3 regions of the Bifidobacterium sp. LCP19S3_E9 genome follow, and region 2 is predicted to be linked to each of the others. Evidence: riboswitches for the same ligand, from Rfam matches in the RefSeq annotation. Region 2 holds a riboswitch; each other region holds the start of a gene.
What was found. A riboswitch is a leader RNA that binds a small molecule or an ion and turns the genes downstream of it on or off. The one in region 2 is predicted to bind thiamine pyrophosphate.

Region 1: another riboswitch for thiamine pyrophosphate. It lies ahead of thiD (bifunctional hydroxymethylpyrimidine kinase/phosphomethylpyrimidine kinase); the one in region 2 lies ahead of ACTQYB_RS05950 (ECF transporter S component).
Region 3: another riboswitch for thiamine pyrophosphate. It lies ahead of ACTQYB_RS00960 (hydroxyethylthiazole kinase); the one in region 2 lies ahead of ACTQYB_RS05950 (ECF transporter S component).

What each region holds. Positions count from the first base shown of each region.
Region 1 is NZ_JBQKEV010000001.1:84,084-88,650, forward strand. Features, by position in the region: gene ACTQYB_RS00335 (GTP pyrophosphokinase) at 1-552, shown strand, start outside; gene thiD (bifunctional hydroxymethylpyrimidine kinase/phosphomethylpyrimidine kinase) at 702-2,339, opposite strand; TPP riboswitch at 2,331-2,420, opposite strand; gene ACTQYB_RS00345 (DMT family transporter) at 2,492-3,454, shown strand; gene ACTQYB_RS00350 (Bax inhibitor-1/YccA family protein) at 3,474-4,340, shown strand; gene ACTQYB_RS00355 (hypothetical protein) at 4,451-4,567, opposite strand, start outside.
Region 2 is NZ_JBQKEV010000009.1:34,162-38,728, forward strand. Features, by position in the region: gene ACTQYB_RS05940 (ABC transporter ATP-binding protein) at 1-205, shown strand, start outside; gene ACTQYB_RS05945 (hypothetical protein) at 232-1,353, shown strand; TPP riboswitch at 2,219-2,329, shown strand; gene ACTQYB_RS05950 (ECF transporter S component) at 2,362-2,991, shown strand; gene ACTQYB_RS05955 (ECF transporter S component) at 3,208-3,912, shown strand; gene ACTQYB_RS05960 (ATP-binding cassette domain-containing protein) at 4,119-4,567, shown strand, end outside.
Region 3 is NZ_JBQKEV010000001.1:243,783-248,349, reverse strand. Features, by position in the region: gene thiC (phosphomethylpyrimidine synthase ThiC) at 1-605, opposite strand, end outside; gene ACTQYB_RS00960 (hydroxyethylthiazole kinase) at 881-1,873, opposite strand; TPP riboswitch at 1,863-1,970, opposite strand; partial or broken gene ACTQYB_RS00955 (ABC transporter permease) at 2,399-2,593, shown strand; gene ACTQYB_RS00950 (hypothetical protein) at 2,706-3,149, shown strand; gene ACTQYB_RS00945 (type IV pilus modification PilV family protein) at 3,130-3,696, shown strand; gene ACTQYB_RS00940 (hypothetical protein) at 3,635-3,898, shown strand; gene ACTQYB_RS00935 (PulJ/GspJ family protein) at 3,924-4,466, shown strand; gene ACTQYB_RS00930 (hypothetical protein) at 4,450-4,567, shown strand, end outside.

The DNA of each region.
Region 1 (4,567 bases), on a different contig from region 2:
AGCGAATTCCAAGTGCGATTCGCCCACAATCCGATCCATCATATGGAACGGCGATTGAAATCGGTGGATTCCATCCTCGGCAAATTGCAACGCAAATCACTGCCAATCAACACCCGGTCAATCAAAGACAACCTGTTCGATGTCGCCGGTATCCGCGTGATTTGCAACTACCGCGATGACGTGTACTCGGTTTCGAACTACCTGTCGGCGCAATCGGATATCCAGGTGCTGCGCGTCAAGGATTACATCAAGAACCCCAAGCAGAATGGCTATCGCAGTCTCCACGTGATTTACGCCGTGCCGGTATTCCTGTCCTCCGGGGCACATTACACGCCGGTCGAAGTGCAGTTCCGCACCATCGCGATGGATTACTGGGCGAGCCTTGAACACCAGTTGCGTTATAAATCCGATCTGCCCGACGCCAAACTCGCCGAACATTCGCAAACCCTGCTCGATTGCGCGCGTAGTCTGCAGAACATCGAAGCGCAAATGCAGGGCATTCACCGCGATATCACCGGAGCCCCACGTGTTGAGGAGGCTCCGCAGGCCTGACCTCTCGCGTCTTGCGCAGAATCCCGAAACATCTGGTGCACCCCGCTTGCCGACAAGGCGCACCAGATGTTCTTTCCCGGCGCAGAATGTCAATACCATCGTGGGGGCGCCGGACCCCTGGGCCTCAAGGCCTTGAGACCCCAAATATCCTAGAATCCCAGCGCAGGTCTGGTCAGTCCTTGTTCAAAGAAGCGGAATTCATGCTCCGACGAAACGAGCGCCGCATGCATCATATGCTCATATTCGTCAATCGATGCTTCGGCGGCCAGCCGGTCGCAGATCTGCACCTCGCGCAGCGTGCTCTCGGTGAATTCCGGGTCGGAGTACATGCGGATCCACTCGCCGAAGGGATGCGTGTCGACATCAATATGCTTGTTGCGCACCTGCTCGCGCATTTCCTTGCCCATCGCGGCGTACAGCCAGAAACACGGCATGACCACGGCGGCGAGCCGCGCATACGAACCGCTGTCAGCGACCCGATGCTCGTGTCCGATATAGGCTGCCGTCACTTCGGAACGGGAAACCGGCGACGGGTCGAATCCGTGCTTGACGAACCAGTCGTGGTGGAACATCACTTCAGAATCCACGCCACCGGACGCCGCCTGCGCGAAGAACACCCGCTCGTCCAGCCGGTCGGCGCGCGAGGAGGCAAGGGCGAGCAGCGATGTGTAATCCGTCAGATAGATATCGTCCTGATGCAGGTAGAACGCGAAGTCCTCCAATGACAGCGTGGCGTCCACCATGCTGGTGATGAAGCGCATGCCGTGAATCCGCTCGCGGATCGGCCGCACGCGGTTCCAATAGTCGGCGCTGAACCGCATACCGGTTGGCGCATGCCTCCACGTGAAATCGACAGGACCATGCCCTTTGCCGACATGCAGCCGGTCGGCGGCGGCAATCGCCCCGTTCATCCATGTCTTCGCGCGGCGAGCCGCCTGCTCCCACGTGTCGCATTGCGGGCGCAGCGCGGCGAGCGTGCTCGACAGGGTGTCCCCCGTACCGTGGACGTTGTGGGTGCGCACCGCACGGCCTTCGATACGCGTGGTGCGCACCTCGCCCTGCCCGTCGGACGGTTCGGCGAGGATGTCAGTGCTTGACGCGCCACCGGCGAGCGCGAGCGCACCGCCTTTGGCGTATACGGCGACGCCATAGCGCTTGCATACCTCGTGTGCCATGGATTCCAGCGTGTCGATATCCGCGGCCGGCTGGTCGGCGTCGGCGAGTGCGGCGAGTTCCGGCACATTCGGCGTGATGATGTCGGCCATGGGGATGATGTTGCGCAGGACCTGTTCGGCTTGCGGGGTGAGCAGGGCGTCACCGGATTTCGCGTACATGACCGGGTCGAGGACGACTACCGGTTTGGCGATGCCCTCGTCACAGTAATGCTGCTCCAATGCGGTCAGCCACCCTTTGACCGCTTCGACGAGTTCGGGGGTACCGAGCATACCGATTTTCATCGAGTCGATGATTGCGTCGTCGCTGACCGCATTGAGCTGTGTGACAAGGAAGTCCGGCTCCATGTTCACGATGCTGGTCACGCCCTGAGTGTTCTGTGCGAGGACGCTGGTCATGGCCGCATACCCGAACACTCCTTGTGCGGTGAACGCTTTCATGTCCGCCATAGTTCCGGCGCCGCCGATCGGGTCTGAGCCTTCGATGGACAGGACTCTCAGCCGGGATGGCGCGTCTGCTGCACACTCCCCCGCGGCCTCCAATTGCGCGAGCACCGCCATGGCACCGCTGGCATGTGGGGTTTCATTTGATTGCTGGTATTGTGGCTCACTCATGCCGGACATCCCTTCGCTAGTGCTGACTAGATCAGGTTCAACGGGTGTGTTCTCAGCCTGTCGGCACCCCGTGTCACCGGCAATCCACCATAGCCGACCCCACGGTCAATGCCGCCCTGCACACGTCCGCTCGGTTCGGATATGCTGGAATCATGCAAGAGAATGAGAAACGGCACCGTATCGTCGGCAGCTCGTTGTTGCTGCTGACATCCCTGATCTGGGGATTCGCCTTCGTCAGCCAAGTGCAGGGCATGCAATCGGTTTCCCCGATGTTCTTCAATGCGATCCGATTCACCTTGGGCGCTGTGTCGCTGGTGCCCGTGCTTGTCGTGATGTCAAGGATTCAGGCGGGGCGCGCGGCAACGCGGCAGTCCCCGAACGCCAGCCGCGGCACACTTGCGGTATGGTCTGCGGTGTGCGGGCTGATTTTGTGGGCCGGCGCCACCTCGCAGCAATACGGGGTCCAATTGAGCATGTCCGCCGGGCATTCCGGATTCGTGACCGCCTTGTATATCGTGCTGGTTCCTGTGCTAGGTTTCCTGTTCCTGCATCGGCGGATCCACATGCTCACCGTACTGGCGATTATTGTGTCGATAGTCGGGTTCTATCTGCTGTGCGTCACCGACTCCATCCGCACCATCAGTGTGGGCGATCTGGTGCTGCTGGCGAGCGCGGTGTTGTATGCCACGCATATTCTCGTCATTGATCGGGTGGGCGGCAGGCTCAATCCGATTGCATTGTCGCTTGGCCAGTATCTGGTGGTATCGCTGCTCAGCTGGGTGTCGACATTGGTGTTGCACCAGGTGGATTGGCAAGGTGCGTTGGCCTGTGCGGGCGCGCTCGCGTACGCGGGCATCATGTCGGTGGGCGTCGCGTATACGCTCCAGGTGGTTGGGCAACGGGTTGTCCCGCCTTCGCAGGCGTCGATGATTATGTCGTTGGAATCGTTCTTCTCAGCTGTCGGCGGAGCGCTGATTTTGCATGAGACGATGTCGGGACGCGGATATGTGGGCTGTGCCATGATTTTCCTCGGCACGATTCTCGCCCAGATTGATCCGGAACATCTGATCAGACGATTTTCTCCAGATGATTCCCAGCAAAAGACCATAGAATAATCGCAAGAAAGGAGCAATCATGACCTACGATCAGCAGCCCCAGAATCCTTCACCTCAACACATCCAATACCAGGCCGACGGACAGGGGCAGCCGCAGTATGGCCAGCCGACCGCGCAGCCACAGGCCGTCTACTATCAGTCCCCTGCCGGCGCCGGCGCGAGCGCAGGATATGCAGCCCCAGCTTCGGCCATTCCCGCCCAGGTCGCGTCAGTCACCGAACATGCGGAACGGACCTCAATGATCCGTGCCTACGCCGAAATGACTGCCGGTCTCGCGGTAACAGCCGTGGTGGCGGTGCTCACCCAGACCTTTGGACTGCTCAACAGCTTCCTGGCGGCCACCGGCAGTCTAGGATGGATTGGTCTGATGCTCGTGCAGATTGTCATGGCCATCGCCATTGGCAATCGTGCGATGAATCTCAAGGCGGGGGCCGCACGCGTGCTGTTCTACCTGTATGCCGCGTTGATGGGCTTCACGTTGAGCTCGATTTTCATGATTTACGACATTGGCTCGATTGGAACGGTTCTTGCGCTGTGCACCGGGTTCTTCTTCGTGCTGACCATGCTGTCGCTGACCATGCGTTCCAGTCTGTTGAAAGCCGGTCCCATTCTTCTGGCAGCGCTCATCACTTTGATTGTCGGCGAATTCTTCATCATGCTCGTCGCTCCGGGTTCGACCGGAATCATGGTGATTTCCGCGATCGGCGTGCTCATCTTCGCCGGGCTGACCATGTACGATGCGCAGAAAACCCGTGTCCTGTTCGCGCAGTATGCCGGACAGCCTGAAGCAATCAAGAGCCTGTCAATCGTATGCGCGTTGAATCTGTATCTTGATTTCGTGAATATGTTCCTGTATCTGCTGCGTCTGTTCGGCAGCCGCGACTAAGGATTGCCGTGCTGTGCGGTGCATACGTCGCACAGCACGTGTGATGATCGCATTCGGGCCCGGTCCCCTCATCAGGGACCGGGCCCGAATCATAGTCACGTGTGCATGCGTCAGCGCGTCGAGACGAAGGTCGGGAACACCTCGTCGATCACCGCCGCCCCTTTCTCCTGAGCGGACTGCGCATAATCGAAACGCAACGTGAGAATCGATTGCTGGGTGACGATCTC
Region 2 (4,567 bases):
GCGTGCCAGGGACGCGTGCGACCGGATCATTGATTTGGCTGATTACGCGCCGGTCGGTGCTGAAAACGCGGATGGGGACGCGGGTGAGAGCGCTGCTGCACGTGTGGACGGGCGTGCTGCTGGGAGCGCAGACGGAAGCATTGCAGGAAGTGTTGCCGGAAGCGATGCTGGAAGTGCTGCCGGAAGCGAGGGGGTTAGATCATGAATCTCCGGTCAATCTGTTCCGAAGCCGTGCGGAACATCAGCGCGGGGACCACGCGGGCAGCATGGTTTTTCCTCGTCATGCTCATCACCGGTGCGCTTCTTGGCGGGTACGAAGCCATGTCCATCGTGCAGCTCGAACAGGAAGCGATCACGCGCATCAGTTCGGACGCCGATACGAAAGCCTTCATCGGCGCAAGCGTCGACGGCCAAGCGTGCGACGGGCTCGAAATGGTCCACAACGGGCCAAGCCTTGCAGGAGCGGCCCGTGCTGCCGAAAGCATCACCGCGTCCTCGACGCCCGGCATGGAACTGCCCGCGTACGAAGTGACCCCGGGATTCATCAAACTGCTTGCATCCGGGCAGAAAACGGCGAACGCGGCATCGTCGTCTGCGTCCTCGTCTGCGCAACAGGGGGCGACATCAACGCAACAGGAAGTGAACGAGACCGCTGACACCTCGGGAATATGGATTTCAACCGACGTCTCGCATGATTTCGGACTGGTTAAAGGCAGCGTCATGCAAACCAACCGTGGCGATATGACCATCGCCGGCGTATTCTCCTGGCCCAACGACGGCCGCGACACCAGATTCGCCTATGCGGCGATGATCCCGGTTTCGGCATCCTCCGGCGAATTCACCGAATGCTGGGCGAAGCAGTGGCCGGTCAGCGAACAGACCAACGACCTGCTGTATTCCACGGCGATCGTTTCGGGAACAGGCGGAAACACGACGGTCGCGCAGGTCAACAAATCCTTCGACTCCCGGTACAATGCGTACTCCAGCTATAAGAACCGCATGACGGTATGGCTGCCGTACGTTTCGCTAGCGGTCGGAGTGATTGCCGGGGTGATTTCCGTGCGGCGCAGGCGACTGGAATACGCGGGAGCCTTGCACGTAGGGCAGACCAAAGGCGCCCAACTGCTCGAAATGATCCTGGAGACGCTCATCTGGGCGGGGCTGGCGACCATAGCGTGCCTGGCGTTGCTGTGTGCCTACTGCTGGCGTATGTCCACCGACGGCTGGATGAACATCTTCATCGCCGCCTGCCGAATCTCCGCAACCGGGTTCGCTGGAGCGATGGCCGCGACATTCCTCGCCGGGCTCAGCGTGCGGGAGTCCCAGCTGCTGCGGTTCTTCAAGAGCCGGTAGGGTTGGGGATTTGAGTGTGCGGGTTAGGTGCGGCAGGTGGGTACGCGGCGTGCGCTAGATAGGCGACTATCTCCGGTTTTCTGCGCGGTTGAGGGAGCAGGAACGCCGAGATAGCGCGGTTTATACGGTAAGTTGCGCGAGATGAGGTCGGTGTTGGCGGTTGCTACGTGGCGTGGTTTGCGGGCTGTGGGAGATAGCTGCGTATCTGCGTGTTGCCAGTGCGGGGACGGCATAGGTTACTTGAGATGGCGCAGCTAATGTGGAATATTGTTTGAGTCGATGGCGTAGATGGCTGGGCCCGTATTGTGCGGGTTGCAGGGAACTGGAAATGCGCGTGTATCTCTGAGGCGCTGTTGCTGGATGAGTAATGGGCATAGGGGATGGTGAGATGGGCATGAGATTTTCGTGAGTTCATCGCGTATGGGACTGGCTCAATTCAACTGGAATCGCGTGGATTGAAAGATTGTTGTGTATCCGCGAGTTGCCGGTGTCGGGCGGGCGCGGGGCATGGGGGATGGCGCAGTAGTTTCGTCATGTTGTCTGGGTTGGGGATGTATGTGCCGTGATCTGTGTGGCGTGGGTTGCAGGAAGTCCGGGATACGCGTGCATCTGCGGTTTGCTGGTGCGGGGGTAATGCGGGTTGTTGGAGATAGCGCGGTTTGTGCGGGAAGTTGTGTGAGATGGGGGTGGGGTTGGTGGTTCCTGCATGGCGTTGCTCGCGGGGTGCCGGAGATGGCTATGCATCTTCGGGTGGCCGGTGCCGGGCGAGTACAGAATATCCGAGATGCGGGCATATCGTGGGGCCGCCGTGCCGGTATGGGGATGATATGGGAATCATGCAAAATCATGGGGTGCCCCTAGACTGAACAACCGACACGGGGGCTTGGCTGAACGCCAGGCTGAGATGGGGGTTTCCTCCGACCGAATGAACGTGAACCGGGCAATGCCGGCGCACGGACGTCGCTCTTCCCGTGCCTGAGAACAACCGTTCAAGAAAGGCACATCATTATGACACAAGCCGCGAATACCGCAGCATCATCCACAGTGAATCTCAAGTGGCGCGTTGTCGACATCGCCGTTGCATCGGTGATCGGCGTGGCCAGCGCACTGATTTATTGGCTGGTCGCCCTGCTGACCGCCGCACCTTGGACCGCACTGGACGCAATCGTCCCCGGTCTGCCCGGCCTGTTCAACGGACTGTGGCTGTTCGCCGGGCCCTTGGCCGCCATCATCGTGCGTAAGCCGGGCGCCGCAGTGTATGCGGAGATCGTCGCCGGCATTCTTGAAGCGTTGATGGGCAACATGTGGGGCGGTCTCGCCACATTCCTGATCGCTTTGGTGCAGGGCGTGTGCGCGGAGCTTGCGTTCGCGATTGTGCGTTACCGCAAGTGGACCCTGCCGGTTGCCGCCCTGTCCGGCGCGCTGTCGGGGGTCGGATGCTGGGCGTACAGCTTCATCGAAAACCTTCAGGGCATCAATCTTGCCGGGTCGTACGGCATTGTCTACCTGATCACCACTGTGGTGTCTGGCCTGTTGATCGCCGGCATCCTCATGTGGTACCTGTACCGTGCGATCGCGCGGACGGGTGCGCTCGACAAGTTCGCGTCAGGGCGTGAGGTGCGCGGTATCAGCGCCTGAGAGACAACACCGTCTGAAATCACCGTCTGACAGCACCATCTGAAAGCGTCAGCGTCTGAAACCCCGGGGCTTGCGGCGGAGCGCCGATACGGCTTCGCAAGTCAGTGGCATAAGACCCGCCACCAGTATGGGCGGGCGGTTTCGGGATCATTGCAGCGATATACCACCCTGTGCCGGGCATCATCGAAATCCGGCATCGCATAGGAAGACATGAATATGAGCAACAACTCTTCGAACGCATCCAACGCATCCAACACATCCGTCGCCACATCGACATCTACTGGCAATTTGGCAACCGTTCAACCCGAGGCGACCCCGGTCGCAGCGGGTCGCCCCAGCCTGAGATGGCGTGTCGTAGATATCGCCGTCGCGTCGGTGATCGGCGTGGCCAGCGCACTGATTTTCTGGCTGGTGTCCCTGATTTACTCACTGGGCGTCGGCGACCTGATCGGTCTGGTCATGCCCGGATTCCAAGGCATCTACAACGGTTTGTGGCTGTTCGCCGGCCCCTTGGCGGCGGTCATCATGCGCAAGCCCGGCGCCGCCACGTACGCGGAACTGCTCGGCGGGGTCATCGAAAGCCTGATGGGCAACCAGTGGACGGGCATGGACACGTTCAGCACATCGCTGATGCAGGGCGCGTTCGCCGAACTTGCGTTCCTCATTGTGCTGTACCGCGTGTGGAACGTGCCGATCACCATGCTGTCCGGTGCATTCGCGGGTGTCGCCGTGTGGCTGCATGACATTTTCATGCGCGGCCAGGCGTTCACCGGGCAGTACATCACCATCTATCTGGTCACGTCGGTGATTTCTGGCATCGTGTTCGCCGGTATCGTAGTGTGGTACTTGTATCGGGCGATCGCACGGACCGGTGCGCTCGATAAGTTCGCGTCCGGACGCGAGGCACGGGCTGCAGCCTGAATAACCGCGAGGCGATGAGTCTCGCTCCAAACGCCGGCACTTCGACGGAACTGTTCAAGTGCACGGCAGAACAGTATGGCAGTATAGCCCGGCAAGCATGGGTGGAACCGCGATCCGGCGGACGGCAGTTCGCGATACAGTAGCGAACGGCGACAGAACAACGGTTCCACGCCAGCGCATTCGAAGACGGCAGGACACAGGACGCGATGAAGTCAAGCGAACACAACAACAACACGATGACGGCAGGATCGATGCAACCGACATCGGTATCGACACAACCGGCACGCCTCGAATTCCATGATTGGGGTTACCGGCATGCTTCACGCCGCCACTTCGCCGTCCGCGGCCTCAACCTGAGCATTGAACCCGGCCAGCGCGTACTGCTGCTTGGGGCTTCCGGCATAGGGAAATCTACCATTCTCGAAGGCGCGGCCGGATTGCTCGGCGGCGATATCGAAAGCGTGAACACCGCCGCTAACGGCACGACCAGCACCATTGACGCGGATGGCGGGTTGACCGAGGGGAGCGTCACTGTTGACGGCACGCCCGTCAGTCAGGCCAGGGGACGCGTCGGCCTCGTATTGCAGGACCCGGATGCGCAGGCGATTTTCGAACGGCTTGGTGACAATGTCGCCTTCGGTCCGGAAAATCTCAA
Region 3 (4,567 bases), on a different contig from region 2:
CGCATGTCGGCGAGGGTCACACCGCCGCCGATGACGACCGGATAATCGCTGGCAGTACAGATGGTGTTGATCAAGTCGATGCTCAGGAAATGCTTGCTACCGTCATCCTCGACGACGATGGCATCAGGCTTGGTGGTGGAGGGATGCAGCGGCGCAGCGCCGATGTAGTCGATGCAGCCGCTCGGCAGTTCGTTGATGAGTTTGACGAGGCTTTCGGTTTCCGCGCTCAGGCCGATGATGGCATCGTCGCCGAGCAGCTGTCGCGCCTCGCGCGGGTCCATGTCGTCCTGCCCGATATGCACGCCGTCGACCTTGATACCCAGATTGCGGCACTGCCAGACGACGTCCACACGGTCGTCGATGACGAAGGCGACCGTGTCGGACTTGTCGTTGTCTTCGATGATCTGCGCGATATCCCGTGCGGTTTCGGTCAGTTGCTTGGCATCTGCGGTTTTGTCACGCAGCTGGATGAAGGTGGCGCCGCCTTGCAGCGCGTCATCGACGATATCGCCGATCGGGCGTCCCTTGGTATCTTGCGACCCGAGGATGCAGTAGGCGGTCAAGTCGAAGGTGTCCCGCATGGAGGCGTAGGGGTAGTTGGTCATGGTGTTTCTTTCTGTTATTGGGCCGATTGTGACCCTTGGTTCTGAAGTTCTGAAGTATCGTGCTGGGGCTTACTGCCGAATGCATTGATATTATGCAAACGATTCATTCGCTCAATATCAGCGATATCTCACCTAAATATGGCGATGGGATGATTACGTTTGCGTATGCATTGCTCGCCGCTGGTCTCACCGCGACGGCGTTGCGGGCATGCCGGATGTGTTTCCTTGGCGATGGAGCAACGTCTACATGCTTGGCGCGGTTCGATTGCGACTTGTCAGGCCGTGCCTGCGGTGTCTGGAGATACGCTGTTTTGCGACGCAGGGACATGTGACACGATGATTGGCGATGCGGCGATGTCTTCGGCGGTGACGTTCCACAGCGCGTCAAGGAATCGGGTTTGGAAGCTTCCTGGTCCGGTGCAGCCTTCCGCAGCCTGCTCGGAGGCACGGTTGTACAGTGCGCTCGCAGCCAGCGCGGCGGTAAGCGGATCGGCTACGGCGAGATAGGTGGCGGTGACCCCGCCGAGCGAGCATCCGGCACCGGTGATTTTCGTCATCATCGAGCTGCCGCCGGGCAACCGGTACACGGTGTCTCCGTCGGTGACAAGATCTGTGGCGCCGGACACGGCGACAGCGGCACGGTGATTTGGCGCGTAGCTGCGCAAATATCGCGCCATCACGATTGCGGCGTTTGTGGCGCTGTCCACGTCATCGACAGCTTCGACGCCTGCCGGTCGTGTGGTTCCCTCCTTGGCTCCTGTATCGGAACCAGCGGATGGGACGTTGAGATCCCAGATTCCCGCTAACGCGATGATTTCCGAAGCATTACCCCGCACGATGGTCGGAGGAGCGGAGCGGAATGCCCACAGAATGGCGGAACGGGTGCGTCCGATGCCGGCGGCGACGGGGTCAAGCACCCACGGGTGGTGCATGGCTTGCAGCGACCGCGCGATGTTGCCGAGCGCGTCCTTGAAAAACGGCAGCAGGGTGCCGACGTTGATGTAGGTGGCCTTGGCGATTGCCGCGGTGTCGATGATATCGTCCGGCAGGTAGCTCATCGCCGCGGTGCCGCCTGCCGCGAGCTGCGCGTTGGCGACAAGGTTGATGGTCACGAAGTTCGTGAATGATTGGGCGAGCGGCGTGGTGTCCTTCACCTCGCGCACAGCCTTCGCAATCAGCTGGCGCTCGGGGTCGTCCGCTGGCAACGGTGTTCCGTTCAGGGCTGCGCTGGTACTGCCGGTGATATCTGGTGATGCGTCTGTGTTCATCATTGCTCCCTACGCTGGTTCTAACCAACAGGTTCTAAGGGTCAGGCACGGTGCCTTTCTCAGCCTTGCCTTGCGGCAGGCTCCCCTGCATTGGATTATGTGAGCCATCGTATGGACGCCCGAGGACACGGGGTGGATTCGGGGCGGATTGGCGCGTGCAGATTGCACGCCGCTGAGGTTCAGGGTTCCGGATAATATTAAGAGGTTACGTATGTCCTGCCGAGTCCGAATGACGTAGGTCTTTTCCAGGCGTTGCTGACAGCACTGAATCTCCCGGGACACTGACACGGTTGTCTTTCGGTCGCCTTGCGCCGGCGTGGATGTGTGGTTGGTGTAGATCGGTCTCGCTCGGATTGCGATCACACTATCGGGGTCGACGTTGCGGCGCGCACGTCTCGCTACGGCCGGGCAAACTGAGAGGAGAAGGACTTCATGCATCATCTGGCGGTGAAGATGAAAAACGGCCAGTCGCGTTGTTGACAATGGGTCGTGTTGGCTGTGTACGCAGTCGTTGTCATCGTGGTGATGTGCTTCCACGAACCTTGGTTCGATGAGGCGTAATCATGGTTGATCGCCCGCGACTGCTCATGGCATGATCTCTTGCTGGTACGCCCGCATTACGAAGGACACCCGCCGTTGTGGTGGCTGTTGTTCGCGATTCCCGCACGTCTCGGCGTCCCATACGAGTGGGGAATAAAAAGCATTCAACTGGTGACGGCGGTCTTCTTCGTATGGGTGGCGGTCCCTATTTATCTGAATCAGCGTAAGTCGGCATGGCGTTCATCCGTGCAGAACGATGTGCAACAACGCCCAGGTGACCATCGCCACCGCCATGACCAAGCTCAAAGACGGCGAAAAGCTGACGATGAAGACCAATGATTCTTCGACGACATGCAGCGACAAGGAATGCACATTTACGCAGGCCGGCGGCACCATCAGCGGCATCCCCATTACAGTGTCCAAAGACAACACCATCAAGGTGACCATCAGCTACAGCGACACCAACGGCGGTGATTGCTATACCGTCGAGGGGGCAGCGATTTGGGTGATTCCGAATACAAGCACGAGAGCACCACAGGCGCTTTGGAATGGTATCCGCATAAGCCGTGACATCAATTCGCCCTGCAGGGTTGAGGCTTTGCGGGGCTCACCTATTATCTGGCGGTCATTGACTGGCAGCAGGGTAATACGGAAAACGAGAGAGAAAACAAGTTCCCGGCACGGGTTGACGCCCGGTATAAGAGAGGAGAACAACCGTGGGCCATACATACGGTAGGAGGCGGGCGCTGCTCAAACGTATGCAGCGCGGCTTCACCATGGTTGAGGTCATCGTGGCGATTGGCATGTTGACGCTCGTCGGACTGGCGGCTGCCCAGTTCGCCGTCACCGCCGTGCATTCTTCCTACGCACACCAGCAGCGTGCCATCGCGGTTGGTCTTGCCGAATCGGGTATGGAGCGGGTACAGGAAAGCGTGAAGGGCAAAGAAGGCAACACGATTTTCTCTACGCTCACGTCGGGCATGTCCAAGTCGGGGGCGCAGGGGGCGCTCAAGGCGGCTACCGATTTCAATGTGATTGAGAACGCTTCAGATACCATGGATCTGGGGTGGAATGATTCTCCGAGCGCCACGGCGATCCAGGCCAAGGTCGAGACCAACGACCAGCAGGGAAGGCGCCACGTATACCGTATGCACGGTTGTCGGCAAATGTTATCGCCTGTCTGCCGAGGCTTCCTGCCTGTCCGCGTCGAAGCAAGGTCTGGTGACTTCATCCGGCGCTGTCGGTGCGTACAAATATGTCGGCGAAGGCAACAAAGCCGTTGATGCAGCATCCATCACGGACGCCACGAAGTTCCCGACCGGCCCGTTCAACACTGGTACCGCTTCTAGTCCGACCTATTCGCCGATGCCCCGCGTGGTTGTGCTCGTCACTTGGCCGGACAGCCAGCATCAAGGCAAGACTTGCTGGTACAGCACTGCCGCGATTTTCGATGGCAGCAATGACGACACCCTGAAGAGCAAGTGAGGCGGTGAACAGTATGGATAGTGGTATGAGCAATGTTGGACAGCCGGCGACAACAGTAAGCATGCGAAGCGGATCTTGTGATGCAAAGCATGAAGGATCAGCAGGAAAGTTTGCATCTCGTTGGCGCAAGCTGAGGAACACCGATAAGCAAAAGGGCGTTTCTCTGACGGAACTCATGGTGGCACTCGGTATATTCCTCTTGTTCTCGTCAGTGTTCACTGCCAGTGTCATGCAGTACCTCCGGTCTACAAATTCGACTGCGGTGCGTGCTCAATCGGCGTCTACGGTAATGATGGCAACCCAGCGGCTTGAGCGTTTCGTCACGTATTCCAACTCGATTGGATATGCCACGACGGGTGGCAGCAGCGGTTCCGCCGACAAGAACACGGTGTTGATTTATTCGGCGCCGTCGTCCGGCAATGATTCCGGTGCGGCCAGTGCGAGTGTCGGCCAGTATTCGGGTAGCAAACTGGTTACATTGAATACCCAGGTGACATTCAGTTCGAGGAATTCTGCGGCGTCAAGCGCCACGGGTTCAGCGTCGATCACCTATGCAGCGTGCCAGTGAGCCGCAGTGCCCGCTAGTATCTGGAGACGAATCTTGGCAGAACATAGGTGATAATTCATGGCAAAACGACTATGCTGATTATGCAAAAGGCGGGGAAACGG